DNA from 3 places in the Shewanella zhuhaiensis genome. Region 3 is predicted to be linked to each of the others. Evidence: predicted binding sites of a transcription regulator. Region 3 holds the regulator's gene; each other region holds the start of a gene.

Region 1 (10,371 bases), on a different contig from region 3:
CAAGGTAGGCATGAACCGCATTCTGGATATGCGCGCTTACGCCAAGAAATCCCTTGGTGAAGACTTTGATATCCGTGAATTCCACACCCTACTGCTGAAAAACGGCCCGCTGCCATTGGATGTACTCGAAACCAAGGTACAGTCCTGGGTGCAGGACACCAAGGCACGCGCAGCCAAGCTGTAACGGCTGCCACAAAGGCGGTAATTGCCGCCGAATAAACAAGCCCGGGCTATGACCCGGGCTTTTTGTTTGGCGCGCCAAAAAAGGCGTTTGGAAAGGTTACCTGTTAGGCCACAGGAAAGGCTGATGAAGCCCGCACTAAAGGCATCAGGACAATCTCAAAAGGCATCGTGACTACCACAGAATCACAAGAACACAAGACGAAAAAAAGCCACAACCTGGGTTGTGGCTTTTTCTCTGGAAGCCTGAGTCATCCTTTGGCGTATGCCACTATGACTGCAATTTCCATTTGGCGCCCTGTGTGCCGCTCATTATTATCGTTCGGCGGCTTGTAGGGTACAGGGTGCTTAATCTGTTCCATCACAAAATCAGTCTGGCCATAAAAAATCACCCCGGCATGACGTCCGGGGTAAACCAAAAAACTAGGATGATGGTTTCAAAGCCGGACCGGTTTTAATAATAAACTCTGCCGGCATTGTCTTGGGACTGCTTATCGCGTGATCTGCGTATCAACAGCGGAAGGGGTCATTTCCCCTGTCGATACGGGCTCAGATCGCCCCAATCCAATTGGCATCCATTGTATTAATTCATGAACAGAGTGCAAGTGATGTAGGAAAAACTGCTTAAGCGGATACTAAAAAACCGGCCCTTTGGACCGGTTTAATACATTTGCTAAACGTTTGATTATTTGTGAATTAATTGATTTTATACTACCCAGATCACATCATTATCCGTTTTCACAAACAATGAATTTATAAAATCATCGACGTTCGGCGTACAGTTCCTGATAAGGCGCATCCCAATAAGGGGGAGTCCCGATATGATTTTTGATGAAATCGATAAAGGAGCTCACCTTGGGAGCCAGATGCTTACGGCGTGGATACACGGCCTGCAGCGGCAAATGATGAGTCAGCTGCCAGTCGCGCAGCAGCGGCACCAGAGTCCCCTTTTGCACTTCATCTTCCAGCAGATAGCTCGCCAGATACACCACACCCAAACCGCTTACGGCAGCCGACTTCAGCGCCGGGGCGTTATCTACCCGGAAGTTACCTGAAACACCAATCTCACAGTAATCATCGCCACGCTTGAACTGCCACACGCTGTGCTCGTGCCACTCGCCGTGATACACAAGACAATTGTGATCAACCAATTGCTCTGGGCGGGTCGGCTCGCCATGGCGGGCAATGTAATCGGGGGAAGCCACCAGTAAAAACTGACACTTCATCAGCGGCCGCGCCACCATACCCAGAGGCAATTGCTCCGACATGGTCAGCAGCAAATCCAGGCCCTCACTGACCACATCCACCTTATGGTCCAGCAAGCTCACCTGCAGCTCAAGCTCAGGGTGACGGGTCATAAACTCAGGCAACGCAGGAATAATGTGCATGGTTCCGAAGGACTGGGAAATCCCCACCTTGAGCACACCACGGGTTGCATCATTGAGATTGTGAACACTGGCAACGGCCTGGTCGGCATCCCGCAGCAGCTCTTCGCCCTGCACATACAGCAGATGACCGGCCTCGGTCAGACTCAGGCTACGGGTGGTGCGCTGAATAAGTTGCACGCCCAGCTTATGTTCAAGATCAGCCACCTGGGTGCTCACCTTTGACTTGGAAATCCCGAGTTTCCTTGCCGCTGCGCTGAAGCTTCCCGCCCTGGCAACATGGGTGAAAATGGCAATGGGTTCTAACAGTTCTAACATGAAGGTGGCCTTAAGCTATGTTCGGCGAGCTCAGCTCGGGCCGGGGCCAAAGCTCAGACAAACCAATGATAATCAATCAGATATACCAAAAAAGCACGTTAAGGTAGAGTCAGGGAATCCCGGAGAAACCCGAGTTTTTTGTTATTTTTTAGCAGTATAACAAAAATCCGCTCGCTGTCTCCACTTCTGCCGTGGCTCAAGCAGCAACAGGAGAATAAAAAAACGGCCCCAGGGGATGGGGCCAAACGTTCAAGGAATGAACCAAGGAATGTCAGTTAAAAATCTTGCTGAAAAATGCCGCTGAAATTCAGTTACTCACAACATACTTGCCTTACATCTGTTACTCGCGCAGCGCCTCTTGCTTGGCGTCGGCCAACTCCAGCTTGGACAGCTCAGGCACCTTGGCCCTAAGCTCGCTCTCGAGGGCTACCAAGGTTTCAAACTCATCGCACATCTTATTGGCTCGGGCTTCCAGGGTGCTGGCCTGAGCTTCCATTTCACGCTCAATCTGCTCGCCCATGGCTTCCATTTTCTGGCCAAAGGCTTCCATCTTGGCCTCGAAGCTGTCGCCTTCTGAAGACAGGATTTCGGTGCCGAGGCGAACCATCAGGGTGCCTACGGATTCCTGCACCAGGTTTTCGATTTCCTGTTCGAACTCCTTGTCGAACACCTCATCGATGGAGCCATCGGTTACACCTATGTAGTAGCTGTCACCGTTCTTATGCATCACTTCGCCAAGACGCTCGTTAACGTTGTCCATCAGCTCGCCTACACGGTTGCCGGTATCTTCACCCAGCAGTGGCGTCAGCGCTGTGTTTACTGCCTGACTGGCCAGACCCACAGCTTCGGTTACCAGGGAGACAAACTCAGGCACCTGACGGGCCACGCTGTCGGCGTAGCTGTCTACCAGCGCGCGCTGCTCACCAGTCAAGGCAACTTCTTTGCCTTCCACATACAATTTGCCGGGTTCGAAGCGATAAAACTCATCCCCTTTCTGGCTCAGCACCAGCTTTTGAGGCTCAAGAGAAATGTCATAATTCAGGTTCACATCGCAGCTGTCGTTACTGATCCCGTGGGCCATGGCGGGTACCACGGCAGTCACGCCAATCAAAGTTGCCAAAACTACACCGGTAACAAGAGTCTTGGTTTTCATCGCATCTATCCTTGCCTTTGTAAGTTATATGGCCTGATATAGCGAAGGTCATGCCAACTTTTATAACAAAATGATTAATAAGGAATTAATATAATTTCAATGAAGATGAGCTGAATCAAAGCAAAGGCAGGCGTGAGCTAAATCACTAAAAAGTGATTTTTTTCACCAGTTACTGAGAAAGATAACAAAAAGCGATTTCCTGCGATGGGGAGTTATATCCGCAAATCAGGAAATCGCCTTTAAGATGCGTAGCTGTAATTGAGCGAGGGGCAAAAAACCTAAAAAGAAAGGCTCAGAAAATCGAGCGCCCCAGCTCCTCGGCCAGCAGCTCCAGCAAGCGGGTGCCCGCAAGGCTATTGCCACTGGCATCCAGCGCAGGAGACCAGACGCACACTGCCATATCCCCGGGAATAACCGCGATAATACCGCCACCCACGCCACTCTTGCCCGGCATACCAACACGGTAAGCAAACTCACCGGCGCCATCATAGAGGCCAGAGGTTGCCAGCAGCGCGTTCAGGCGCTTGGTCTCTGTGGGGCTGACTATCTCGCGTCCATCCAGAGTCATGCCCTTATCGGCAAGATAAATCATCGCCCGGGACAAATCGGCGCAGCTCATCGACAACGAGCAATAGTGGAAATAGCTTCTGAGCACCTTGTCCACGTCGTTGTGGAAGTTGCCGAAGGACTTCATCAAATAGGCGATAGCGGCGTTACGGGCGCTGTGCTGGTACTCAGAGGCGGCCACCACCTTGTCGTAGCACACAGAGCTGTTACCGCTCATCATCCGCACCACTTCCAGCATCCGCTGTTTGGGCGCCCCAAGGCGGCTTTGCAGCATATCGGCAATCACCAGCGCGCCGGCATTAATAAAGGGATTTCGCGGAATGCCCCGCTCAAGCTCAACCTGCACCAGCGAGTTGAACGAGTGCCCGGACGGCTCTTTACCTACCCGCGACCAGATCTCGCTCTCTTCGTAGAGCATCATGGCGCCGGTCAGGCTGAATACTTTGGAGATACTTTGAATCGAGAATGGCTCTTGCCAGTCACCGGCCCCAATGGTGGTGCCATCGAGGCTGGTCACGGCAATGCCGAGCTTGTGGGGTGAAACCCGGGCAAGGGCCGGAATATAATCCGCCACCTTGCCCTGTCCGAGCAACGGCCTGACTCTGGCGACCAGCTCGTCAAGCAGTGCCTGCTCGGCCATCAATTAATCCCACCAGAGATCGTAAAGCTCAGACACTTCCACATCGGATACCAGCAGGGTATCGAAGAAGGCTTTTACGGCGGCGCGGTCTTCATCGGTGCACTTGCCCAGGGCCTGAGTGGCGATGATGCCTTCCCATTCCTTGTGGCCGCCGCCGTGGAAGCCCAGTTTGCGGGGCTCAATCACGTCATCGATAAACTTATCCACCAGCGCATCAATGTCGGCTTCGCTGACGCTGTCGTTAAATACCCAGCGTACGTCAAAACCCAGTTCCTGGAACTCATCCACTCGCAGCTTTTTACGCAGACGGGCGCTACGGTTCTTGGCCATGTTTCTTCCCTCTTTGGTTGATGGAAATAGTTGATTATTCAACGCGTTCGAACATGAGATCCCACACCCCATGACCCAAGCGGTGACCACGGTTTTCAAACTTGGTCAGTGGGCGATGATCCGGGCGCGGAACATAGTTGTTGGTTTCAGACTGGTTTTTATAGCCTTCGGCAGCGCTCATCACTTCCAGCATATGCTCGGCATAGTTTTCCCAGTCGGTGGCCATATGGAATACACCGCCGATTTTGAGCTTGCGGCGAAGTAGCTGCACAAATTCAGGCTGTACGATACGGCGCTTGTGGTGACGCTTTTTGTGCCATGGGTCTGGGAAGAACAGCTGCACCCGGGCCAAAGAGCCATCGGCAATAGCGTTTTCCAGCACTTCCACCGCATCGTGGTGATACACGCGCAGGTTGCTTATCCCAGCCGCACCGGCATCACCGAGGCAGGCGCCTACGCCAGGCTTGTGCACTTCAATACCGATAAAGTTAAGCTCAGGGGCGTTGGCTGCCATCTCCACCAGAGAAGCGCCCATGCCAAAGCCAATTTCCACTACTGTGTCGGCTTCACGGCCAAAGGCCTCGGCAAAATTCACAGGCTCAGGGCTATATTCCAGCCCCATGGTGGGCCAAAAACTTTCAAGGGCCTTGGCCTGGCCTGTGGTCAGGCGACCTTCACGCAGAACAAAGCTGCGTACCTTGCGAAGATAAACGCCATCCTCGTTAAATTCTGCGGTGGTTACTTCACTCATTCCTGCCTCGCATCTGCCCGCAACCCAAGGCCTCACGGGCGCTGGAGTGCAGACAACTTAAAACACTATTCAAAAAGGAAGGGGCATTATCCAAAGTTATCCTTTGAGCGCAAGCCCCGAAGCTGAAAAAGTATACCAGCAGCAGCGCCTGCTGACAGCCTGAATTCCCAGCCGTTTTCATAGCGCTTTTCGACAGCCTGCTGCGTCCGGCTTGTCCCCTGGGCGCAGCGAGGCTACACTGCCCGCCAATCCTTAGGGAAGGTGCGAACAAGTCCTCACACAGCTCTGGCTGTGATAGCGACGACAGTTCAAGGCATTCAACTGAATGCATGCCGGGGCATGGCGAAGTTGAATAACGCCGAAATGGTGTTGCTATCAAAGCCCCGTAGGGCGTGACTTACATCGGTATCTGCCGCGTTACAGCTCTTGCGAAGGACTAAGGCCATTGGCTGCGAACTGTGCCTTGCATCTATCCGCTGTAAGCTCACGCAGAGCAAGCACGGGGCTTATTCGCACCTTCCTTAGCTTCACACTCAGGTATTCAGGAGCGGTTCGCACCTTCCATGGCAGCAACTCACCCCAGCGCCTCCTTTGGCGAGCGCATTATCAACTGGTACGACAAACACGGCCGCAAGAGCCTGCCGTGGCAGCAAAATAAGACGCCTTATAAAGTGTGGGTGTCGGAAATCATGCTGCAGCAAACCCAGGTCGCCACTGTTATCCCCTACTTCGAACGCTTTATGGCGAGCTTCCCCACGGTAAGCGACCTGGCAAACGCCCACGAAGATGAAGTGCTGCACCACTGGACCGGCCTTGGCTACTATGCCCGCGCCCGTAACCTGCATAAGGCCGCGCAAATTATCCGCGATGAGCACGGCGGAGAGTTTCCCACCGATTTTGAGGCTGTTCTCGCCCTGCCCGGTATTGGCCGCTCCACCGCGGGTGCCGTGCTGTCGCTCTCTTTGGGGCAACATCACCCCATTCTCGATGGCAACGTAAAAAGAGTGCTGGCACGCCACGGCGCCATCGAAGGCTGGCCCGGTGAAAAGCGGGTCGATACCGCCCTGTGGCAGCTCACCGAAGCGCTGACGCCAAAGGAAGATATTCAAAAGTACAATCAGGCGATGATGGATATGGGCGCCAATGTCTGCACCCGCAGCCGCCCCAGATGTGGCGATTGCCCGGTCGCCATCGACTGCAGGGCCCAGCTCGCAGGTCGCCAGACCGAGTTTCCCGGCAAAAAGCCAAAAAAGACCATTCCCGCCCGCGAAGGCTGGATGCTTATTCTGCAGCAGGCAAACACAGTCAAGCTTATCAAGCGGCCACCCAGCGGCATTTGGGGCGGCCTCTGGTGCTTCCCGCAGTTTGACAGCCAAGAGGCACTCAATAATTTTGTCGAAACCAATGGCTTTGACAGCAAAAAGCTTGCCCTGCTCGATGGCTTTCGTCACACCTTCAGCCACTTTCACCTCGACATTCAGCCGGTAAAACTGCGCCTTGGCAGCCCCCAGGCTGAGGCGCTTATCATGGAAGATAACCTGAGTCTCTGGTATAACCTCCTCCAAGGCGAAAATCTTGGGCTTGCCGCCGCCACCGAGCGCATTCTGGCGAGCCTTGTAAGCGAACTTAAGCAAGAATCCGGCGGCAACGCTGCCGCCAACAAGGAGTAAAACATGGCCCGTACCATTCAGTGTGTCTATCTGGGTAAAGAAGCCGAAGGCCTGGATTTCCAGCTCTACCCCGGTGAACTCGGCAAGCGCATTTTCGACACCATCAGCAAAGAAGCCTGGGGCGAGTGGCAGAAAAAGCAGACCATGCTTATCAATGAGAAGAAGCTCAATATGATGAATATGGAACATCGCAAACTGCTCGAAGAGCAAATGCAGCTGTTCCTGTTCGAAGGCAAGGATGTTGAAATCGAAGGTTATGTTCCACCCAAGCCGGAATGATTTTGGGATGTGTAGCTGTAGCGCGCCGACCTAAATGTAGCGCGCCGACCTAAATGAGAAATGGCGGCGCCTATATGAGAAAAGAGAAAGGCCCAACAGGGGCCTTTTCTGTTGTAGCACGCCGCCACGAATGACAAATGTCTACGGTACTTTAGGCACCGCCCTTCGTGCCATGCAGACCACTGATAAATTAAAAAATTGGTGTTGAATCACAGACTACTTCCACAAACGTATTAATCTACTAACTCACCATTTACAGAACGCTGGCCACTATCTACATTCAAATTATTCAGTGTTTTGGCTGGACCATATCGGCGAGTGCTCAGTGCGAGTTTTCCTTACATCCAATACAAAATCTCGATGCAGTACTGAATCAGAAACAATATTTCAGGGATTAGAAAATTGTTTAGTCAACTTTTAATACTATCTGCCGTGCTCCTATCGCTTGTGACTGCCGTCACAATTGCTCTTTTTTATCAATCAGATACATCACAGATAGGCATTTCACCTTCCGAATCAGCCCCCAAAATAGGTGACCGAAACCATTTGGTAAACTTGCTAGACTTCATTATGCAGTACCCGCTAGCAGAACCTGTTGAGCTGGGGATCCTCTCAAGTCTACAAAAAACATGCATCTCATCCCCTAAGGGAGCTTTGCATCTATCTTGGCAACAACTTGAAAAACAGTTATTTCGCATACTGATGGAACACTCTGATCAAGAAAAAAATGGCGAGCTTTCCCTCGAATTTTTATTGTGGACCGACATCGAGAATGAGCTACCAGGATTTGCTCTCCCGATAGAAGTTGACCGAGCCTTGCTCAGAACCATGATCGAGATTGACAAAATAATGGTAAGAAACCCGATCATGCCCTTTACCAGCGAACAGTCAGAGAAATATCTCAAGCTCTCAGCTCATCTCATCAATCAGATGCGACACTTCAAGCAAATTAAGCCTATCTGATTGATCTCACACTTCAATCTCAGTAAATGGCAGGTCGGCGGCTTGGCCTTGGAGCTGACCGTCGATGATGTAGACCTTGCCGCTGGCAATACCCTCCCCTAACACAGTCTGATAGCTGCCATCGACGTGCTGCACTGTCGTCATGCCATTTGACACCGATACAACGGTCGCAACAGCACGTTGAGGCTTGGGATTAAGCTGGCTAAATCGCTGGTAGAGGTTGCTCATGCTGCATTCCTCAACAGGGTTAAACTCTGGTTAACCACCACTTTACCCTCTCCGTTAACCGCTGCATTTAACTGCCAGCTGTCGCAAACAGCTTTAAATAATGATGCGCCACGGCGAACGCCAACTAACATGCCGGGTCTGATTGGTGGCAGGTCGGCCATCAGCTTGGTGCGGATTTGAGTCTGTAACTTGCTCCCGGCCTCAGCCAACTCGTGAGTGCCCCGCATTCTGGCGGCTTGGTTGTCAGTAATAAGCTTCTCGACAATATCACCACTAAAGGCATCGCCTGCGGTTCCGAAGCGTTTCACTCTAGCGGCCACACCAAGCTGCTCACCACGCACAAAAACCGCATTTGCATCCGAACGCAGGTCTTCACGCTCGCTCATTTCCAAAATAACTGAATCATGCAGCACCACATCGGGGGTGGCTGTATCTGTCGCCCAGGGCGACACCGGCCAGCGAGGTATGAAGGTAATGGTGCGGGTTTCACCGTCTACATCGAGCATGGCGCCAATGCTTGATGCCATCATATTCAACGCCTCTGCGGGGGTCTTTTGTGCATAGCTCCATGCCGTCGCCGGGACGTTGTAATCGGTTATGGCCGAGGCAATGTTCCAGCCTGTGTTAGCCACAATGTCTGAGGCCAGCCCCAGAAAGCTTCGAGCCACCTGGTTGGTATAGTTCACGGCCTTTTTATAGGGTGTTGCCAGCTCTGCAAGCAGCCCACGTCCCGATGCGGTAAAGGTAGCCTGGCCAAATCGCTCACTGGATGCTGAGGTGCCAACAACCAAATAAAAGTCATAGCCATTGACCGTTAACCTCACCGACTGCCCGGCTGCCCGGTCAGCATCGCCCTTTGATGAAAACACCATATTGCAGGTGCAAGCCCATTGGCTTCGAGAGTGCTGAATAGACACAGAGCGCAGTACAATCGGAAGCTGGTCAGTCATGCGGATACAGGTTATTTGCGGTGTCATTAAATAACTCCTGCGAATTTGGGGCTCTATGGGGATTTTCAGGTTGAGCGGAGGCAGGATTGGCGGGCCGTCAATCAGGCCGCCACCACCTACCCACTCACAGACCATGGGCTCAGTGTCAAAGCGCAAATCAGTAACCCCAACACTGGATCCATAGGGTTCATCAAACAGAATAGTGATAGGGCTTTTTGGCTTACGATACTGATTCGAACACACCCGCTTGCGCTCTGGTATGCCCCAGCGGATCCTGCTGCAAACACCTGCAGGCGGTGAAAACCACGCCAGTTTTGGCCGCGCTCCAACAGGGTGCGCTTTTAGCCAGGCGGTACCATGCCGCAGTCCGTCTGATGGCCTGTCTGACCATGCCAGCGCTGGCGTATCCCGCACGGGTGGCATGGTCTGCCACTCACTGGCGCTTTGGCTTTCAACGGTTTCGGGGCTGTCCCAATCCACGCCTACCGACTGCCGCACCGAGGCGGGGTTATCCTGTGACAAACTGCAACGGTTTTCTTCTGCAAGTGGTGAGTCCCATTCAATCGCACTCTCGGTATTGATAGCCTGGGCTTGCCAGGCTAAGGCCGCCCGGGTATCGAATGAAACGCTTTCACTGGCCAGCAGCAGCTGCTGCTCTGCCGCTGTAAAGTCGGCCCAGGCAATGCCCACCTGAATACCGATTGAATCATCGACTGGCTCAGGGGTGGTACCCCCGCCAAATTGCGGGGAAACTGGTGAGCGGGCATTGAGCCAGGGCTCATCAAACTGAGGGGAAACCCCCGTTACCACCGGGCTAAAATCCAGGGGTGAGCTGGCATTAGGCCAGGATTCATCAAACAGGATTGTGACTGGCATTAGCCCACCTCGTTGGCATCCCCTAATTCTGCCTGAATGCCGTCCGTGGCCTTGGCATTGAACTGCTCATCATCATCGACA
Region 2 (10,371 bases), on a different contig from region 3:
TCCGACTGATACACAGGCGACAGGCTGAGCGCCCCCAGTTGCGCCTCAAGGGCTGTGCGGGCGTTTCTTAAGTATTTTTCCGGCTCTATGTTACTGCCGACGCTGATATAAATCCGGGCCATGCTCAGCGCCCCCCGGTGCGGCGCTCGATTTCAACGCCCACGGCTTCGGCCGCTTTCACGGCGCCGGGTTTCATCACTCTCACCCGCACCCAGGACACATTGAATTCATCCATCACACAGCGGGCGGCCATGTCGGCCACGGTTTCAATCAACTCAATGGGCTTTTCGGTGATAAGGGCTGTCAGACGATTTGAGACAGTCTCGTAGCACAGGGCGTGGCTGTAATCATCGGTTGCCGCTGCGGGGGCAATATCCCACGCCATATCCAAATCCAGCAGCAAGGTCTGCTGCCTGGCTTTTTCCCAATCGTAGATACCGATCACAGTATCGATACGCAGGGCGCGGATCAGCACTTTATCCATGGTATTTCCTGAGGTCTGACAAGCTTTGGCCCGCTTTCCCGGTATAATCCGCTCGCCGATGAGGGCAATCGATGGATTGCTCTTTCTCATTGGCGCCAAGGGCGTTAGGATAACGCCTTAAGAATCAATATTTACCGGCATGCGTGCCCAATAATGAATCGAGTCCATCACCGGACATATTTCGCTGTCCGGGGACTGGCGGCGATAATACCTTAAGACGCGTAAGGAAACCAATTTGACCAGCGAATTTGCATTGACGGCTTTTATGATCCTGTGCGCCTATCTGGCAGGCTCAGTATCCAGTGCCGTGCTGGTTTGCAAGCTGCGCGGCTTACCGGATCCCCGCACTCAGGGCTCGGGCAATCCCGGTGCCACCAACGTGCTGCGCATCGGTGGCGCCAGTGCGGCGGCCATGGTACTGCTGTTTGATATGCTCAAAGGCGCCGTGCCCGCCTATATCGGCTTTAAGCTGGGTATCGATGCGGTATGGCTGGGGGTGATTGCCATCGCCGCCTGTCTTGGACATATCTTCCCTGTCTTCTTCGGCTTTAAAGGCGGCAAAGGTGTAGCTACCGCCTATGGCGCTATTGCGCCCATCGATGGCTACCTGACATTACTGCTGATTGCCACCTGGGTGCTGACCCTGCTGCTGACCCGCTACTCATCGGTGGCTGCGCTTGCGACCGCCCTGCTCGCCCCCGTGTACACCTGGTGGCTTGATGACAGGTTTACCATTCCAGTGGCCATGCTCTCGACTCTGATCCTTATCCGCCATAAAGACAACATTAACCGCTTGCTCAAAGGCGAAGAGTCAAAAGTATCACGCAAGAAAAAGCCCAAAGACTGAGCTCGGCAGGTGCCTGCAAAAGGTAAAAATAACAATGGCGCCCGAGGGCGCCATTTTGATATGAGCAATTAGCCTGAGCTTGAACGGCTTGAATTATACCGCCGGTAAACTGTCCAGCGGCCAACGGGGCTGACCTTTTACCGCCAGATCTTCAACCTGACCGGCTTTCAGGCGCTGCAGACCGGCGTAGGCAATCATGGCGCCATTGTCGGTACAAAACTCACCGCGGGGGTAATACACCTTGCCACCCAGTTTATCCATCAGTTCCGCCAGACCTGCGCGCAGACGCACGTTGGCACTCACGCCACCGGCAATAACAAGGCGCTTGTAGCCGGTTTGCTCGAGCGCGCGGCGACACTTGATAGACAAGGTATCCACCACGGCTTCTTCGAAGGCGCGGGCGATATTGGCGCGGGTCTGCTCATCGTCAGGTTCGGCAGCAATGGTGTTGGCAACAAAGGTCTTCAGACCGGAGAAACTGAAATCCAGTCCGGGTCTGTCGGTCATGGGGCGCGGGAACTTGTAGTTGGCAGGCTGACCGGATGCGGCCAGCTTGGCAAGCCTCGGACCGCCTGGATAGTCAAGGCCCATCAACTTGGCTGTTTTATCGAAAGCTTCACCGGCCGCATCGTCGATGGACTCGCCCAGCACTTCGTACTGACCTATGCCATCAACCTTGACCAGCATGGAGTGACCACCGGAAACCAGCAATGCCACGAACGGAAACTCGGGCACATCGTCTTCCAGCATAGGTGCCAGCAGATGCCCTTCCATATGGTGTACACCCACGGCGGGCAAATTCCAGGAAAACGCCAGCGAGCGCCCCACACAGGCCCCCACCAACAGGGCACCAATCAGCCCAGGGCCCTTGGTGTAGCAGATCCCATCCAGATCCTCGATGCGGGTATCGGCGCGTTTCATGGCTTCGCGGATAAGCGGGACTATCTTGCGGACATGATCACGGGACGCCAGCTCGGGTACCACACCGCCATAATCGGCGTGCAGTTTTACCTGACTGTAGAGGGTGTGGGCCAGCAGGCCTTTCTCTTCGTCATAGATGGCAATACCTGTCTCATCACAGGATGTTTCGATTCCCAGAACCCGCATTTTCCGTCTTTACCTCCGCATAAAAGGGCGGCCAATTCTACCTGCTAAGCTACTATTACACCAGTAAAGCCGCGCTTCAGATCCTGTTGCGATCCTTTTTAAGGCGGGTAGGGCTTTACATTAAATACGGGTTCGGTTTAAAATTCCGCACCATTTTAATCCTTACTTGGAGAAGTTGTGGCCAAAACGGGCATGACCAATCCAATGCAACTTACACCTAAGGGGTGATGGCGTATGCCAATCGTTAAAGTACGTGAAAATGAACCATTCGACGTAGCTCTGCGTCGTTTCAAGCGCTCTTGTGAAAAAGCAGGTATCCTGGCCGACGTGCGTGCTCGTGAATTCTACGAGAAGCCAACTACTGCCCGTAAGCGCGCCAAGGCCGCTGCGGTTAAGCGTCTGGCCAAGAAGCTTTCTCGCGAAAACGCACGTCGCGTACGTTTATACTAATCCCTTATGAACCTGACAGAGCAGCTTAAAGACGAAATGAAAAAGGCCCTTGTCGCCAAAGACAAGGCTCGCCTCGGTACTATTCGTCTGGCACTGGCCGCCATCAAGCAGATCGAAGTGGATACACGCGAGACGCTGAATGACGAGCAAGTTTTGGCTGTCCTGACCAAGATGGTTAAGCAGCGTCGCGACTCGATTGCCCAATATGAGGCTGCGGGTCGCAACGATCTGGCTGAGGTCGAAGCGGCGGAAATTTCGGTTATCGAAACCTTCCTGCCAGCCCCACTGAGTGAAGACGAAGTTGCTTCACTGATTGAGGCAACCATCGCCGAAGTCGGAGCCGCCTCCATCGCGGACATGGGTAAAGTAATGGGAGCACTTAAGCCGAAAGTTCAAGGACGTGCCGATCTGGGGGCCATAGGCCAGAAGATCCGCGCCAAACTGCAATAATCGACTTATGTGTATGAACAAGCCGTGCATTTGCACGGCTTGTTTGTTTAACTGAGCTTTTGGGGAATTGAAGCAAGCAACGTGGCCATACCTCGTGATTTCATCAATGATCTGATAGCCAGAACGGACATAGTCGAGCTTATCGACCGTAAAGTGCCGCTCAAAAAAGCAGGTAAGAACTACTCTGCCTGTTGTCCCTTCCACAGCGAAAAATCACCCTCATTTACTGTCAGCAGAGATAAGCAGTTCTATCACTGTTTTGGCTGTGGCGCGCACGGCAATGCCATCGACTTCGTGATGGAGTACGACCGGCTGAACTTTGTCGACGCCATTGAGGACCTGGCTGGTCAGCTGGGGCTGGAAGTCCCCCGGGAACAGGGCACAGGCCCGCGCCGGGATGAAGGGCTGGCCCGCGATTTATACCAGCTGATGGAAGAAGCGGCCCGATACTACCAGACACAGCTTCGCCAACATGCCGACAAGCAGAAGGTGGAAGACTATCTGGCATTTCGCGGTCTGTCCAAAGAGGTTATCGAAGATTTCGGCATCGGCTTTGCGCCCGATGGCTGGGACGGTTTGCTCGGCCGTTACCGCCAGAGCCAGGATGCTCAGGACAAACTGCTCACCGCCGGCATGCTTATCGAGAATGACGGTGGCAAGCGTTACGATCGTTTCCGCGATCGCTTAATGTTCCCAATCCGCGACCGGCGCGGGCGGGTCATCGGCTTCGGCGGCCGGGTGCTGGGTGACGGCACACCAAAATATTTGAATTCGCCGGAAACGCCCATATTTCATAAGGGGCAGGAACTCTACGGTCTCTATGAGCTGAAGCAAAGGCATCGCGACCCCGAACGGGTGATGATTGTCGAAGGCTATATGGACGTGGTGGCACTGGCACAATACGGCATTGACTATGCCGTGGCGTCGCTGGGAACATCCACCACAGCCGAACAGTTCCAACTGCTGCTTCGCAGTGCCAAAGAAGTGATCTGTTGCTACGACGGCGACAGAGCCGGCAATGAAGCTGCCTGGCGGGCCATGGAAACAGCCCTGCCACTGCTCAAACCCGGTGACAATGTAAAATTTATGTTCCTCCCTCAGGGAGAAGATCCGGACTCACAAGTCCGCAAGGAAGGCAAAGACGCCTTCGAAGTTCGCGTTCAAAACGCACAGTCGCTGGCCGAATATCTGTTTGAGACCCTGTCGCAGAAATACGGTACCGACAAAGGTAATCTGGCCAAGCAGGCCATTGCCTTGATTGAAAAAATTAAAGACCCGGTGCTGACGAATCTGCTGCTTGAAAACCTTGCCCACAAATTGGGTATGAACAGCAGTGAGGATTTAAAGAAAAAGCTCGGCATTGGCGGTCAAACCGGCGGGGCAAAGGTGATGGCCCAAAAGGGACTCAAAGGACGCGGCACGCCGCTGCGACTGGCGATAGCCCTGTTGGTGCAAAGCCCCGAGCTGGGTCATGGTCTGGCACTGCAACCTGCTCTGGCCCATATCCGAATGACTGGAATTGGGCTGTTGATAGAGCTGCTCGAACTGACCCGGGACAAGGCGCTGACCACAGCGCAACTTTTGGAACACTATCGGGAAACCGAGCACTGGAGCCCCCTAACCAAGCTGGCCCAGTGGGAACACCAGATAGCCGAAGATAATGTGGCACAGGAATTTCGCAAAGCGCTGATATGGCTCAATAATCAATATATTGAGCAGCGCTACCAGGAGCTCAGCATCAAGCCCGACCTCACCCGGGAAGAAAAGCTGCAACTCCAAAAGCTTATCGTCGTGATGAAGGGCATGAACTAGGGCAAAAAACCGCCCGCCCCTCTGGCACAGGCATAGGCAGATGGCTATAATTGACGATTTGCGCGGCTTTGTGGCTCGGCCACAGCCGCCATCGTTGTAACACTTACCCAAATTGGATGATATCTATGGATCATACTCCGCAGTCGCAACTCAAATTGTTGCTCGCCAAAGGTAAAGAGCAAGGTTACTTAACCTATGCAGAAGTGAATGATCACTTACCTGCAGATATGGTCGATTCAGACCAGATCGAAGATATTATCCAGATGATCAATGACATGGGTATCCGCGTATTCGAAGAAGCGCCGGATGCCGATGACATGATGATGTCCGAGGACAACACTGACGAAGATGCAGCCGAAGAAGCTGCTGCGGCGCTTGCCACAGTAGAAAGTGAGCTTGGCCGCACCACAGACCCAGTGCGTATGTATATGCGTGAGATGGGTACCGTTGAACTGCTGACCCGCGAAGGCGAAATCGTTATCGCCAAGCGCATCGAAGAAGGCATCAACACTGTTCAGAGTTCTGTGGCCGAATACCCACAGGCTATCGCCATGATCCTCGAGCAATTCGACCAGTTCGAAGCCGATGCGATCCGTCTGTCTGACATCATCTCTGGTTTCGTTGATCCCAACGAAGAAGACGTAGGCCCCACTGCGACCCATATCGGTTCCGAACTTTCAGAAGAAGAGCTGGAAGATGAAGACGATATGGACGAAGAAGAAGACGAAGACGAAGATGGCGACAGCAGCGACGACGACGGTGCCAAGGGTCCAGATCCTGAAGTAGCCCGTGAGCGCTTTGCTGCCCTGCGTATTGCCTACGACAACGCCCTGAAAATCATCGAAGTCAAAGGCCGTGCTCACCCTGAGTCCACCGTAGCCCTGTTCGAGCTGGGTGAAATCTTCAAAGAATTCCGTCTGGTGCCCAAGCAGTTTGACCGTCTGGTCAAGAGCATGCGCGAGATGATGGACAAGGTTCGTGTTCAGGAACGTCTGATCATGAAGCTGTGTGTTGAACAGGCCAAGATGCCGAAGAAGAACTTCGTCAAGCTCTTCACCGGTAACGAAACCGATCTGACCTGGTTCCACAAAGAAATTGAAGCCGGTCGTCCATACTCAGCCGATCTGAAACTGGTTGAAGACGACGTGCAGCGCTGTCGCAGCAAGCTGGAAGCCATTGAAGTGGAAACCGGTTTGTCTATCGAAGCCATCAAAGACATCAACCGCCGCATGAGCATAGGTGAAGCCAAGGCTCGCCGTGCCAAGAAGGAAATGGTTGAGGCCAACCTGCGTCTGGTAATTTCTATCGCCAAGAAATACACCAACCGTGGTCTGCAGTTCCTCGACCTTATTCAGGAAGGTAACATCGGCCTGATGAAGGCGGTGGACAAGTTTGAATACCGTCGTGGTTACAAGTTCTCGACCTATGCGACCTGGTGGATCCGTCAGGCCATCACCCGCTCTATCGCGGATCAGGCCCGTACCATCCGTATTCCGGTGCACATGATTGAGACCATCAACAAGCTGAACCGCATCAGCCGTCAGATGCTGCAGGAAATGGGCCGCGAGCCTTCCCCTGAAGAACTGGCTGAGCGCATGGCCATGCCTGAGGACAAGATCCGCAAGGTACTGAAAATCGCCAAAGAGCCTATCTCCATGGAAACCCCAATCGGTGACGATGAAGATTCGCATCTGGGGGATTTCATCGAGGATACCACCCTCGAGTTGCCACTGGACAGCGCCACCAGCGAGAGCCTCAAGCAAGCTACCCACGAAGTGCTGGCTGGCCTGACCGCCCGTGAAGCCAAGGTACTGCGTATGCGTTTCGGTATCGACATGAACACTGACCACACCCTTGAGGAAGTGGGTAAGCAGTTCGACGTAACCCGTGAGCGTATCCGTCAGATTGAAGCCAAGGCACTGCGCAAGCTGCGCCACCCAAGCCGCTCTGAGATCCTCAAGTCGTTCCTCGACGATTGATAGTCAGCGCAAGGCACACAAAGCCACCTTAGGGTGGCTTTGTTTTTTCCGGGCAACAACCGAGGCTGATTACCCATTAACCAATTGAACATCAAGCTGGAATTTTGCTCCAATTGCCCCGTGACAAGCCCTGGCAAACTTCGTATACTGCAAACCGCTTGGGGTAAAGCCCCCGGCAAAACAGCAAGGCCCCTTAGCTCAGTTGGTTAGAGCACACGACTCATAATCGTTAGGTCCACGGTTCAAGTCCGTGAGGGGCCACCAAATTCAAAATAAAAAAGCCCATGTCATCATGGGCTTTTTTATTTCTGTTTTTCGCGGTCGACGCTAATCATCCCGGGTCAGTACTTCCAGCAACTCAATCTCGAAGGTCAGATCTGAGTTGGGCGGGATCATATTGCCAATCTGGCGCTCGCCATAGGCCAAATGCGCCGGCACCTGCAAGCGGCGCTTACCGCCAACCTTCATGCCGATTATTCCTTGATCCCAGCCCTTGATTACCCGGCCGGTACCAATCACACACTGAAATCCCTGACCACGCTTATGGGACGAATCAAACTCGGTGCCATCAGCAAGCCAGCCCCGATAATGGGTGGTAATAAGCGCGCCTTTTACCGCGGCCTTGCCTTCGCCTTCTACCACATCTTCAATCACAAGTTCAGACATGCTCTATCTACTCGTTTACCTGTAAAGGCCTGAGTTTACCACAGTCCCTTAACTGAAGCGGAGACAGCGGACACAGCCGGACACTGCGGACAGTTTTTAGCGTCCACAAATGGTGAAATCGGCCAGATTTTAGTGTCCGCTATTGAGTGCTGCCAACCACCAAAATAAATTACCCTTTAAAATCATGCGCATAAAACTTGGCACAGCCTGTGCTAACCAATATCCCACACAGTGACAACAGATTAAGAACAAGGACTTCACCATGAAACTCAGCCTCTCCGTTATCGCCCTCTCGCTGGCCATGTCTTCAGCTCTGGCAACTGCCGATGAAGAGCGCCGTGAACTCACGCTGCCAACATCCGGGCTTTCGACCCTGAATGCCAGCACCGGCGCCGGTAAATTTGTCCTGGAAACCTCGGCAGACTCAAGCAGCATTGAAGTTGTGGCCATGGTTTACAACCCCAGCGACAAGGCCCCGGAGCTGACTCTGGAAAAGCGTGGCGATACCGCCTATTTGGTGGCGAAGTTCCCTGATTCGGTCTCTAAGTTTGGCAAGTCGCCCTACGTCGACCTCACAGTAAAAGTGCCTGCCAGCTTTAATCTGTCACTCACCGATGGCTCCGGCGATATTGAAATCAGCGGCCTTGACGGCGATATCAAGCTCACCGATGGCTCGGGCGACCTGAGGATCCAGGGCGGTAACAAAGTCACCATCAACGATGGCTCCGGCGGTATTTGGCTTAGCCAGACTCAGGGGGATGTGAAAATAACCGACGGCAGCGGCGATATGCAGGTATCTGATATTCAGGGCAATGTCAGTATCAAAGATGGCTCTGGCGATATTGAAGTAAGCCAGGTGAAGGAACAGGTTGAAATCACCGATGGTTCCGGCGACATCGAGGTGAATGACGCAGGCCGTCTGCTGCTGCATTCAACTGGCTCAGGCCAGGTCACCAGCAAGAACATTCGCGAAGGTGTCACCCTTCCCTAACCCTCACTGAACCCACCTTCCCGGCGCTGAAGCGGTCCAGGGCTTGCCTTGGCCGTTTCGGCCCACCCTTTCGCTGCTTGCTTTGCCTCAGACAAGGCGCAGCTCTCGACTGCATCTACTGATGCCATGATGTTGTTTCCAACACCCTGAAGGGCAATCAATCGCAGTAACAGGCGCAAAAAGAATGCGCCAGGTCCTTAACGCTTGCGAATAACCAGGGTCACCTGACCTACGGTGATGCCAAACTTATTGATATCACTCTTGTTAAGCAGGGTGTTTTCATCAATCAGATAGAGCCAGTCGTCAAAAGCTACCTCAACCTCGCTGCCATCCACCTTAAGCCGCATATCGTAGCGCCAGCGCAGGGCAAAGCCTTCCAGTTGCCCCTCGGCGACACCTAAAATATCATCGGCACGACCAAGCCAGCGACCACCGCCCTGTGGTTCGAGCTGCCATACCCGGCGCTGCTTTTCGCCATCATCAAACACAAAGTCTTCTTCGAGGATGATGCGATTGCCGTCGAGTCGCCCCTGCATGGTGACCACAAAGCGGCGGGTGACCTTGCCACTGATGTCTTGCACCATGCCATGGGCATCGAGGTCTCCCACGAAAAATCTATCCAGCTTCAGCTCGCTATTTACGCCGCGGTAATCGTCGATGTCGGCGCTCTCGCAGCCCAAAAGCAGGGTTGCACACAGCAGTAATGCTAGCAGTCGCATGAGGTCTCTCCCAAAAGCTGTGCCCTGAGACTGGGCTCGCTGGTGTCATCTCTAAGCCAAATCCCCAAAAAGGCCTGCATCAAGCCGCTGTCGTTCACGCTGCCAAGGGATTGGCCGTTAAAGAAAAACTCGCCCTGAGTTTCATCGTTCGCCACCAGCAGCAGGGTATCGCCGCGCTGCACATCCACCCACAAAGGCGCAAGCTTCGCCAGATAGGACTGGACCTGAGCCTCATCCACCCCCTGTTTTTGCCACTCACTGCCGGTAGCATCGAGCAGATCTTTGGCTTTGATGTCCCGCGAGTATTGAATTTCAAGCGCCTGCGGATAGCGACCAATCTGATAGCGACCATCCTGGGTATAGAGACTGGCATGGTAGAGCTCAAGCCACAGCCAGTTCATCTTGCCTTTGCCCACCCGGCTCATGCCATCGAGGGGACCTGAAGCGCTGTCAGCTGCCGCAAAGGCGCTGAGCGTTATCATCATCAGCGCTATCAGCAGCTTGGGCCTTGAAGGGGATCTGATGGCCTTGACGGCCGAGGTTATCGCCATGATGCGTAGTCTCCATTGCCTGGCAGCCGCTGCTGCAGCCAAAAGAAGCCGGGGATTACAGCAGCCCAGAGGGGCGCCAATAGCAAAAAGGTGAGCAGGTTGCCAAGGGGCAGGACCACGGCGCCAAGCTCGGCTCCGGCTATGTAGCTGCCCGCACCTCCCACTACACCGGCAAAGGCCTGCACCCACAGCGGCTGATTGCCAAGCCAGGCAAGACAATGCCCCATCGCCAGCAGGAAGTGCAGCCACAGCAACATCAGCCACACCGGCATGGCGCTGAATTGGAACAGGCCTGAGTACATCAGCAGGGTGTCC
Region 3 (10,371 bases):
GAAGCCGGTCAGGTCACATGGGCTCCATGCCTCACCATCCCAATGAGTCTGAACGGATTTCATCAATTGCCCCCGCGTCTTGTGTACTTCCTTTTAGTCTAGAACAGCATTGCCGCTTGGCGAGAAAAGCTGTGCACAAGTGAGGTTGCGGGGGCGAAAATCTCAGCGCAGCGGCTGGTCCTTCATGGCGGAAATTTCCTGCCTGAGCTCGGCCAGCCGGACTTCCATGCTGCGCGCTTCCTGCTCCAGACGGCTGGCGCGTTTTGCCATTGGCTGGCGCTCTTCTTTTATCCAGCGCAGCAGGGTTTTACCGGCGACCCCGAGTTCCCTGGCGACTTCCGAGGGCATCCTGCCCCCCTCCAGCACGGCATTGATGGCTTCCTGACGTGCCTGTTGTGACATGGCTTGCATCATCATAGCCCTGTCCTCCGGTAGCGGGTCTCCCGGCCCAGCTCCCATTGGCTGACGCCCACAGCGCTGATGTCGTGCCATTCACCTTTTAGGTGATTAACGAGCTTGGTCAAATACTTCATGTTGAGCTCCTTATTTTCATACCTATTTATGAGTATGCAAATAAGGTGTCAACTTTTAATGTTGTTTAAATACAGTGATTTATATTGTTTTCGGTTGATGGTGGCGAGCTATTTTGCTCCGCCGCTGGGCAAGGTGCACCAATTGGGGGCGCGCAAACTTTAGGCGGTTGAGAAGCCTGTACGCACATCCCTTGAGCAAACGGCAGTCGTTCAGTTGTTTGTCATCTTGGCATCTATATACTGGCCGCAACATAACGATGAGGTAGATAGATGAACAAGTTCAATGTGATTGGCCTGAGTGCCGTAATCGCGATGGCGACCCTGACCAGCGGTTGTGCCACCGTGAACCCCTACACCAACGAACAGCAAACTGCCAACGCCACCACAGGTGCCATTATCGGTGCTGTCGCCGGTGCGGCCGTGGGTGTCGCCTCGTCCAGCAAGAGCGATCGCGGTAAGGGCGCCCTGATTGGTGCCGCCTCTGGCGCAGCCGTGGGTGGCGGTATCGGCTACTACATGGATGTGCAGGAAGCCAAACTGCGTCAGCAACTGCAATCGACCGGCGTTAGCGTAACCCGCAGCGGTGATACCATCATCCTGAACATGCCCAACGAAGTGACCTTCGCGGTGGATAAAACCGACCTGAGCCCACGTGCTATGCAGGTGCTGGATTCAGTGGCGCTGGTGGCCAAGGAATACGATAAAACCCGTCTGAATGTGCTGGGTTACACCGATTCCAGCGGCGCCGAAAGCTACAACCTGCGTTTGTCTCAGGTGCGTGCCTCCGAAGTGGGTAACTACCTGCTGGCCAAAGGCCTGAAAGCCAATCGCGTATCGACCCAGGGCATGGGCGAAGCACGCCCTATCGCGTCCAACGCCACTGCCGAAGGCCGCGCGCAGAACCGCCGTGTTGAGATTGTGCTGACTCCGCTGGGCTGATTTGCCGGTCATGCAATTAAAAAGGAGGCTAAGGCCTCCTTTTTTGTGCCTGGGTCTTGGCGCTTCATGCCTTTGACCTATAAATGCGTATCTGTGATCCCCACACTTGAGTTGGTTTCGGCTTTGGGTTTTTCTGTGGCCTTAAAATAAGTTACATGGATGAATTCAATGAAAAAATCACTGATTGCACTGGCGCTGTTAATGGCCGCTCAGGTGCAGGCCGAAGCCCAGCCACAGGCAATTTCAGCTCAAATGCCCGATAAGCCTCCGTTGCAACTCAGAGCCGCCGGCAGCCTGAAGACTGCGATGAACGAGGTGGTAGCCGCCTTCACGCAGCGGGGCGGCGCAGAGGTTGCTGCCAAGTACGGTCCATCGGGGCTGCTGCGCCAGCAGATTGAGCAGGGCGAGTCGGTCGCCTTGTTTGCCTCGGCCAATATGAAGCACCCGCAAACCCTCAAGGCGGCAGGTTTTGGACTGGAAGTGACCCCCTTTGCCCGCAATCAGCTCTGTGCCCTCGCTCAGCCCGGGCTTAAGGTAACGACAGAAACCCTGCTCGATACCTTGCTGTCTGCCGATGTGGTGGTGGGCACCTCTACGCCCAAGGCCGATCCCTCCGGAGACTATGCTTTTGCCGCCTTCGATTTGGCCGAGGCGCAAGTCGTAGGCGCGGCCGAGAAACTCAAAGCCAAGGCGCGCCAGTTAACCGGCGGCCCGGACAGCCCCAAGCCACCAAAGGGGGTTAACAACTACGCCCATGTAATGCGTGAGAAACAGGCGGACGTGTTTTTGACCTATTGCACCAATGGACGCCTGGCCCAGAAGGAATTTGAAGAATTGCAGGTACTGGCACTGCCGGAAGCGCTGGCGGTTGGCGCCGACTACGGCCTGTTGGTTATCGATAACAAGGCCCAGGGTCTGGCCGACTTTATTGTAAGCCCCAAGGGACAGGCGATTCTGGCCAGTTATGGCTTTGCGCCGCCCAGGGCGTTGTGACGGCGGGCTTGCAAGATGAGAGATAAGTCTTTTTAATGAGAAGTATCTTTTCGTCAGGAGTCTGGCAAGCATGAGTCATCCCCGTGGTGTTGCCTTGGCTGTAGATCGTCTGGGAGAAGAGGTGCACCTCTCCTCTTTGGATTACGGTATGGGAATGCTGAAACTGTCGCTGGTTATCGAGGGCAAACGCTGTGTGGTGAGCTTCGATAAGGTGATGGGCATACGGCTGTTGGACGAAGGCGATTTGCTGGAGTTCTGGGCCGAATTCAGTCTATCCAATGGCTGGCTGTTTCAGTTGTCTGAGGGCGGCTGGCTGGCGCAGGAGAGTAAACGCAGCGGCTTTATGGCCAGCAGCCATTTGTCGCCACGGGAGTTTTTGGTGGTTACCAAAAAAGAGTGTGTGTCGGTGTTGTCCGGCGAAAACCAGCCGGACATTGAGTGGCTGCCCGCTCCCTGAATCAAGGCTCAACGCATCAAAAAGGCCGTTGCCAAGCCTAAAAAGGCAAACAGGCCAATCACATCCGTTACCGTGGTCAACACCATGCCACCGGCGAGCGCCGGGTCAATCTTAAGCTTTTTCAGCAGCAGTGGAATACTGGCACCGGCCAGGCCCGCAATGGTCATATTGATCAACATGGCGCCGCCAATCAGGGCGCCGAGGCGGATGTCATCCTTCCACAGCCACACCGCCAGGCTCACCAGCACTGCCCACAGCAGGCCATTTAAAAAACCGATGGCGAGCTCCTTGCCAATCAGCCAACGCGAGTTGCTCTGACCAATGTGGCCAAGGGCTATGCCGCGGATCACCAGCGCCAGGGTTTGATTACCCGCCACACCGCCCATGCTGGGCACTATGGTCATCAGAATCGCGATGGTGGCAAATTGCTCCAGAGTAGACTCAAACATATTGCTTACTGAGGCGGCCAGCAGGGCAGCGAACAGATTCACCGTCAACCACAGCGAACGGCGGGCGCTGCTTTTCAGCACAGGGCCGAAAGTGTCTTCGTCATCATCCATCCCTGCCATGCCCATCATCGAGTGTTCGGCGTCTTCTCGGATCACATCGACCACGTCATCGATGGTGATCCGCCCCAGCAGCTTGCCATCGGAATCAACCACAGGGGCTGACACCCAGTCGTGGCGCTCAAACAGCGCAGCCGCCTCGGTATCCGACATGCTGACCGGAATGCCATCGATGCTCTCATTTATCAGCTCGCGGATAGGGGTGGCCGGGTCGCAGGTGAGAAGTGAAGCCAGGGTTACCCCGCCCATCAGCACGTCCTGCTTGTCGACCACATACAGCATGTCGGTGGCCTCGGGCAGGGAGCCGCGCAGGCGCAGATAACGCAGTATCACATCCACATTCACGTCGGGACGAATGGTGACAGTATCTGTGTTCATGATGCCGCCGGCGGTCTCTTCGGGGTAAGACAGCGCCTGCTCGGCACGCAGCCGGTCCTGGCTGGACATGGACTGCAGCACTTGCCGATAGAGGCTGTCCGGCAGCGATCGCAGTATGTAGGCCAGATCGTCGGTGTCCAAACCGGCGGCGGCCCGGGCCAGACGCTCAGGACTCATCTGGCGGATGAACTTGTCTTTCATCTCTTCGCCCAGCTCTTCAAGCACTTCACCGGCGAGTTCGGGGTCAATCAGTTGCCACAGTACCTGGCGGGTGCGCGGCGGCGAGGATTCGAGCACCAGCGCAATATCTGAGGCGGCCATATTGAGCAGCATTTGCCGCACGTGCACAAACATGCCGCTACCGAGCGCCTCGTTGAGCTGGCTCAGTCTGAGTTCGGTCTGTTCGTTATCCAGAAGTTCCAATGGCATCGCCTTTCCCCAAAGAGATGAATTGGCAATATGGTAGCAAATATAGAGGGATAGACGAAGATTGGCGCTAATGCGCAGTGCAATATGCTGCGATGGCTTTAGTTGAGGGGAGGAGTGGCGCTATAGCCTGCTGTCGTGTGAGGGCTTTTAGCACTCTTCGTCAAAGCAGGCGTTGATAAGGTTGCAGATGGCGTCCATGGCCTGCTCGGCCTCATCGCCTTCGGCAATGATATGGATGGTTTTGCCCATGCCGGATTCCAGCATCAGCAGCCCCAGTACGCTGGCGGCCGAGGCTTGTTTTTCACCCTGTACCAGGGTGACGCTGGCCTTGAACTCAGACGCCAGTACCGCCAGCTTGGTGGCGGCACGGGCATGTAATCCGAGTTTATTGACTATGGTGATATCGCGCTCAAGCCTTGGCATCGAGTTCCCTGTGGCGTGCTTCGACCTTATGGTGCGAGTTGGCAAAACGTTTGGCCAGCTGGTCGGCAATGTATACCGAGCGGTGCTGACCACCGGTACAACCTATGGCGATGGTCAGGTAACTGCGGTTGTTACGCTCCAGATGCGGCAGCCAGGTTTCCAGCAGGTTTTCGATTTGCCAGATGTACTTGTTGACCAGTACCTGACGCTCCAAAAACTGCTTCACTGGCTCATCCAATCCGGTCATCGGCCGAAGGGCTGGCTCCCAGTGCGGATTTGGCAAGAAACGGGCGTCGAACATAAAGTCGGCCTCGGTGGGCATGCCATGCTTGAAGCCAAAGGATTCAAAGATGATCACCAGCTCTTTGTCGGTGCGCCCCAGCAGAATTTGCCGGACGGCATCGGCCAGCTCATAGACGTTCAGATTGGAGGTGTCTATGTAGTGGTCCACCAATTGCGACACAGGCTCAAGCAGTTTGCCTTCGAGTTTGATGGCTTCCTGAAGTGACACTTTGCTGCGTGACAATGGATGCAGACGACGGGTTTCGCTGTAGCGTTTCAGCAGCACCTTATCGCTGGAGTTGAGGAAGAAACTGGTGAGCTCAACCCCTGGCGGCAGTTTGGCAAGCTCCTGTTCCAGCGCTTTTTCCTGCTCAGGCATATTGCGAATGTCGATACTGATGGCGACCTTGTCGCTGCTGCCTTTGAGCTGCTCCAGTAAGGGGCCCATCAGGGTCAGCGGCAAGTTATCGACGCAGTAATAGCCGAGGTCTTCCAGTACCCGCAGGGCAACGGATTTCCCTGAGCCGGAGCGGCCGGAAACGATGACGAGTTTCATCCTGTGATTACCTGGTAGAGTTCCTTTTCATCATGGCTTTTACGCAGTTGCTTCAACACTTGCTTGTCGTTGAGCTTTTCGGCCATGGCTGCCAGGGTACTCAGATGCTGTTGGCATTGGTCAGATGGCACCAACAGCGCGAACAGTATGTCCACCGGCTGTTTGTCGATGGCATCGTAGCCAATGGCTTCTTCGCATTTGATGAGTACGGCGAGAGGTTTGTCGATACTACCCAGGCGACCATGGGGAATGGCAATGCCATTACCAATGCCGGTGCTACCCATTTTTTCACGGGCCAGCAGGCTTTCAAAGATCTCTTGGGAAGAGAGGGAAGGGTACTGGGCTGCGGCGAGATCGCTAATCAGTTCCAGTACCTTTTTCTTGCTGCCCGGAGTGGCACAGCTAGTGCACTCCGGCGCCAGGATGGTACTTAGTTCCATCGTTAATGTTTGGTCAGTTTCTCTTTGTGTTTAATTACCTGACGGTCCAGTTTATCAATCAGGGCGTCAATGGCGGCGTACATGTCTTCATGTTCTGAGGTGGCGAATACTTCGCCTCCGTTGAGGTGAAGCTTGGCTTCTGCGATTTGCTGCAATTTCTGAACATTGAGAACAACGTGCACATTATTGATCTGTTCGAAATGGCGTTCAAGCTTGGAGAATTTACTCTCTACGTAGTCGCGCAGTGAGTCGGTGATTTCGATGTGATGCCCTGTCAGGTTGATTTGCATAGACACTTTCCTCCAATGACCTCGGTTGGGTTACAAACTCTTACGCTGATTCGACGGTGGTATCAGCATCGCCTCTCGGTATTTGGCGATGGTGCGTCGGGCAACGTTGATTCCTTGTTCCGCCAGAAGTTCTGCCATCTTGCTGTCGCTTAACGGCTTCTTCTGGTTTTCCGCTGCAACCAGCTTTTTGATAAAGGCGCGGATTGCAGTAGAAGAGCACTCTCCGCCATCTTCGGTTCCGACATGGCTGGAGAAAAAGTATTTCAGTTCAAAGATACCCCGCGGGGTATGCATGTACTTTTGAGTGGTGACCCTGGAGATGGTGGATTCGTGCATTTCCACCGCCTCGGCGATATCGTTGAGCACCATGGGTTTCATGGCCTCTTCACCGTACTCAAAAAAGCCCTGCTGGAATTGCACTATGCAGTTGGCCACCTTGAGCAGGGTGTCGTTGCGGCTCTCCAGACTCTTGATAAACCACTTGGCCTCTTGCAGATGGCCTCGGATAAACTGGCTGTCTGACTGATTGCGGCTGGTGCGCGCCAGCGCTGCATACTGCTGATTCACACTCAGTTTAGGCATGCAATCCGGGTTCAGCTCCACCACCCAGCGACCATTCTTTTTGCTCACCGACACGTCAGGGATCACGTACTCTTCCTTGGTGCTGGTGACGTTCTCGCCCGGACGGGGATTCAGACTCTGGATCAGCACTATGGCGTCTCTGAGTTCTTCTTCCTTGAGGCGGGTTTTCCGCATCAGGGTGCGGAAGTCGCGGTTGGCAATCAGGTCCAGATGCTCACGGATAAGCAGCTTGGCGTTATCCAGATGCGGCGTATCAGCGGCAAACTGCCCCAGCTGGATCAGCAGGCACTCGGCCAAATCCCTTGCTGCAACACCAATGGGATCGAAGTGTTGAATGCGCTTGAGCACAGCCTCGACTTCGTCCAGCTCAACCTCTTCATCGCCCACGGCCTCGAGGATTTCATCCAGGCTTTGGGTCAGATAGCCCTTTTCGTCAATGGCATCAATGATAGCGGTGGCAATGGCCAAATCGGTATCCGAAAAAGGGGTGAGATTTTTCTGCCATTCGAGGTGTTCGTACAGGCCTTCGCTGGTTTCGCCCTGAAATGGCATGTCGTCGTCGCGACTGATGCCGGGGCCGGCAACCGGAGCGGCGGTGAAGACTTCATCCCAGGTAGTGTCCATGGGCAGTTCATCCGGCATGGATTCCTGAGTCACGGCTTCGGAGGTTTCTACCGAAGCGGAATCACCTGCGCTGGCTGATACTGAGCCTTCATCGAATTTGTCGTCGAACTCTTTGTCGCCGCCATCGGCATCGTACTGATCGCCATCGAGGCGATCATCGTCCATTTCCAGCAGCGGATTGGCGTCGAGGGCTTGTTGAATTTCCTGTTGCAGTTCAAGCGAGGAGAGTTGAAGCAGACGAATGGCCTGCTGCAACTGTGGCGTCATGGTGAGTTGTTGTCCCAGTTTGAGCTGGAGCGACGCTTTCATCGTACTGCGGATCCTTCACTAAATAATTCAGGTAGAAAGCTTTTATCTATCAGGTTCTTCGGCCAATAGCCACCCTGATTTACCGGATATGAGACGGTAGGCTTTGTTGTTTAACTATAGCCTGAATTGCTCACCCAAGTACACTGCACGCACTTGCTGATTGTCCAGGATCTCGGCAGGTGTGCCTTCGGCAATCAGGCTGCCGTGGCTGACGATGTAGGCTTTTTCACACACATCCAGGGTTTCACGCACGTTGTGGTCGGTAATAAGCACCCCAAGACCGCGGTTTTTCAGCTGTTCGATAATCTTTTTGATATCGATAACCGAAATGGGGTCAACCCCGGCAAAGGGTTCATCCAACAGGATAAAGCGTGGGTTGGCGGCCAGTGCACGGGCAATTTCCACCCGGCGACGTTCACCACCTGAGAGTGACATACCGGCGTTGTCGCGGATGTGGGTGATGTGGAACTCTTCCAGCAGTTGCTCGAGCAACTCTTCACGCTCATCGCTGCTGAGCTCTTTACGCATCTGCAGCACGGCCATGATGTTGTCGCGTACCGACAGCTTGCGGAAGATGCTGGCCTCCTGGGGCAGGTAGCCAATGCCTTTGCGGGCTCGCAGGTGCATGGGGTCGAGGGTCAGGTCATCGTCATTGATGTGAATACTGCCCTTGTCGCTTTGCACCAGACCCACCACCATGTAGAAGGTGGTGGTTTTACCGGCACCGTTGGGGCCGAGCAGGCCAACCACCTGACCGGTATTCACCGTGAGGCTGACATCTTTGACCACCTGACGGTTTTTGTAACTCTTGGCGAGGTTGCTGGCCTTCAGGGTCAGTGCCGTCATTGCTGCTTCTCTTTCTGGGGTTGAGGCTGGTCTTGCTCGCCTTTGTCCTGCAATTCCTGCTGGTAGTTCTCAGGTTTGATGATGGTGATCACCTGATCGTCTTTTTTACCGCTGCTTTGCGAGCTGAGCTGCTGCTTTTCGATGTCATAGACGATGGAGTCGGCGCTCACCTTACTGCCATCCTGCTCGACTTCAGCGCTGCCCTTAAGGCCCATGATGCGGCTGTCGATGTTGTAGCTGATTTCATTGGCGCTGGCCTGCACTGTGCGGCCATCTTCCACCTGCTGGCTGTAGGTGGCGGGCTTGCCCTTGGCGAGCAGAATGCGCTTGCCGGTCTTCTCATCTGTGTAGGAACTGAGCTCGTCGGCCTTGAGCACCAAACTACCCTGGGTCAGGGTTACCGGACCTTCGTAGACGATGCGTTTGTTTTTCAAATCGGCGTAGCTGTTGGCGGCCGCGATTTTCACTTCCTGAGTTAAATCGAATTTGGTGTTGGCCTGCGCCAGGGCGCTGCAGGTACACAGCAGCACCAAAATAAGCGACTTATTGAGGTTCATAGGTTCCCTTAATCTTGCTTAAAAGCTTCACTTCCTGCGCATTGAGGTCGGCATGCAGGCCGACGCCACTCATATGGAAGTTATTGCCGCTGATTAAAATTTCTTGTTCGGAAGTCAGGATCATGGTCTTGAGATCCAGCTCCAGATAACTGGTATTGAGCTGCCGCAGTGGCTCGTTGAAACTGATAGCTTCAATCAGCACGTCCTGCTCCAGCATGACTCTGTCGCTTGCTTTGTCCAGTCTGCCGATTTTGGCGCTGAGACGCCACTCGCCTTTACCATCTTGTGGAAACAAGGTGTACACCGGCTGGGTGAACAGGGTCTGGGCATCGCCGTCGAAGTGCTCCATGTAGGAAGCGCTTACCCGGCTTTCGAGTTTGCCTTCGCTATCGTAGCTGATGCTGCGAAGGTCGGTGGCCACATAATCGGGTTTTTGTACCGAAGCAGTAGGCTGGGGCTGGCTTGCCTTTTTGCTTTGCACCTGCCAATACAGCGCCAGCGCCGTACCAAACAGCAGGATAATAGCCAGGGTCACCCGGTTCATACGCTCATCCCATGGGCAGAGTCAAACTTGTCCTGGCTCATCAGCAGCAGGTCGGCAAGCTCGCGCAGGGCGCCGCGCCCACCCGGCAGGTATGTCAGCATATCGGCATTGCGGGCCACAAATGGATGGCCATCGGCCACACAAACCCCAAGGCCTACGGCTTTCATCACCGGCAGGTCGACCATGTCATCACCAATATAAGCCACTTCGGCCGGGCTGACGTTATACAGGCTCAGCAGCTCTTTGTAGGGGACAAACTTATCGTCGATACCCTGATAAATGTGTTTTACACCCAGCGCTGTCATGCGGTTTTGCACTATGGTGGAGTTGCGGCCGGTGATCACCGCCACTGCAATACCGGCGCCCTGCAGCGCCTTAACGCCATAGCCATCGCGGGTGTGGAAGGCTTTTAGCTCTTCGCCCTGATTGCCAAGATAAATGCGGCCGTCGGAAAAGACGCCATCCACGTCGCAAATCAGCAGCTTGATTTGGCTTGCCTTGTGCCAAATATCCTCGGCAATGGGGCCGTAGAGTCCTTCACGCATCAGATAACCCCCGCCTTGACCATATCGAGCATATTGAGTGCACCGACCGGGCGGCGCTGGCTGTCAATCACGATAAGG

Evidence for each region. Region 3 encodes sigma-54, which starts transcription at its own class of promoters, with help from an activator protein. Its sites were predicted from a motif close to GTTGGCACGNNNNTNGNNT; they were not measured.
Region 1: the regulator sigma-54 is predicted to act here: its motif matches at 3,076-3,094, upstream of MJ923_RS14695 (YggN family protein).
Region 2: the regulator sigma-54 is predicted to act here: its motif matches at 7,992-8,010, upstream of MJ923_RS02680 (DUF4097 family beta strand repeat-containing protein).

Annotation. Positions count from the first base shown of each region.
Region 1 covers NZ_JAKUDL010000005.1:174,022-184,392, forward strand. The annotation lists gene MJ923_RS14685 (DUF885 domain-containing protein) at 1-184, shown strand, start outside; gene MJ923_RS14690 (LysR family transcriptional regulator) at 942-1,883, opposite strand; gene MJ923_RS14695 (YggN family protein) at 2,224-3,036, opposite strand; gene glsB (glutaminase B) at 3,329-4,243, opposite strand; gene MJ923_RS14705 (YggL family protein) at 4,247-4,573, opposite strand; gene trmB (tRNA (guanosine(46)-N7)-methyltransferase TrmB) at 4,608-5,324, opposite strand; gene mutY (A/G-specific adenine glycosylase) at 5,888-6,994, shown strand; gene MJ923_RS14720 (oxidative damage protection protein) at 6,998-7,273, shown strand; gene MJ923_RS14725 (hypothetical protein) at 7,676-8,236, shown strand; gene MJ923_RS14730 (hypothetical protein) at 8,243-8,464, opposite strand; gene MJ923_RS14735 (hypothetical protein) at 8,461-10,290, opposite strand; gene MJ923_RS14740 (hypothetical protein) at 10,290-10,371, opposite strand, start outside.
Region 2 covers NZ_JAKUDL010000001.1:624,276-634,646, reverse strand. The annotation lists gene folK (2-amino-4-hydroxy-6-hydroxymethyldihydropteridine diphosphokinase) at 1-122, opposite strand, end outside; gene folB (dihydroneopterin aldolase) at 125-484, opposite strand; gene plsY (glycerol-3-phosphate 1-O-acyltransferase PlsY) at 750-1,331, shown strand; gene tsaD (tRNA (adenosine(37)-N6)-threonylcarbamoyltransferase complex transferase subunit TsaD) at 1,425-2,438, opposite strand; gene rpsU (30S ribosomal protein S21) at 2,673-2,888, shown strand; gene MJ923_RS02705 (GatB/YqeY domain-containing protein) at 2,895-3,338, shown strand; gene dnaG (DNA primase) at 3,420-5,150, shown strand; gene rpoD (RNA polymerase sigma factor RpoD) at 5,276-7,129, shown strand; tRNA gene MJ923_RS02690 (tRNA-Ile) at 7,317-7,393, shown strand; gene MJ923_RS02685 (FKBP-type peptidyl-prolyl cis-trans isomerase) at 7,457-7,795, opposite strand; gene MJ923_RS02680 (DUF4097 family beta strand repeat-containing protein) at 8,058-8,786, shown strand; gene MJ923_RS02675 (DUF3833 domain-containing protein) at 8,984-9,505, opposite strand; gene MJ923_RS02670 (chalcone isomerase family protein) at 9,493-10,056, opposite strand; gene MJ923_RS02665 (DUF2878 domain-containing protein) at 10,047-10,371, opposite strand, start outside.
Region 3 covers NZ_JAKUDL010000006.1:54,834-65,204, reverse strand. The annotation lists gene MJ923_RS15900 (FIST signal transduction protein) at 1-63, opposite strand, end outside; gene MJ923_RS15895 (transposase) at 163-417, opposite strand; gene MJ923_RS15890 (YiaD family glycine zipper/OmpA-like lipoprotein) at 804-1,472, shown strand; gene MJ923_RS15885 (molybdate ABC transporter substrate-binding protein) at 1,641-2,465, shown strand; gene MJ923_RS15880 (hypothetical protein) at 2,536-2,922, shown strand; gene mgtE (magnesium transporter) at 2,931-4,295, opposite strand; gene MJ923_RS15870 (HPr family phosphocarrier protein) at 4,443-4,718, opposite strand; gene rapZ (RNase adapter RapZ) at 4,705-5,556, opposite strand; gene ptsN (PTS IIA-like nitrogen regulatory protein PtsN) at 5,553-5,996, opposite strand; gene hpf (ribosome hibernation promoting factor) at 5,999-6,286, opposite strand; gene MJ923_RS15850 (RNA polymerase factor sigma-54) at 6,317-7,801, opposite strand; gene lptB (LPS export ABC transporter ATP-binding protein) at 7,916-8,647, opposite strand; gene lptA (lipopolysaccharide transport periplasmic protein LptA) at 8,644-9,204, opposite strand; gene lptC (LPS export ABC transporter periplasmic protein LptC) at 9,191-9,748, opposite strand; gene kdsC (3-deoxy-manno-octulosonate-8-phosphatase KdsC) at 9,745-10,293, opposite strand; gene MJ923_RS15825 (KpsF/GutQ family sugar-phosphate isomerase) at 10,293-10,371, opposite strand, start outside.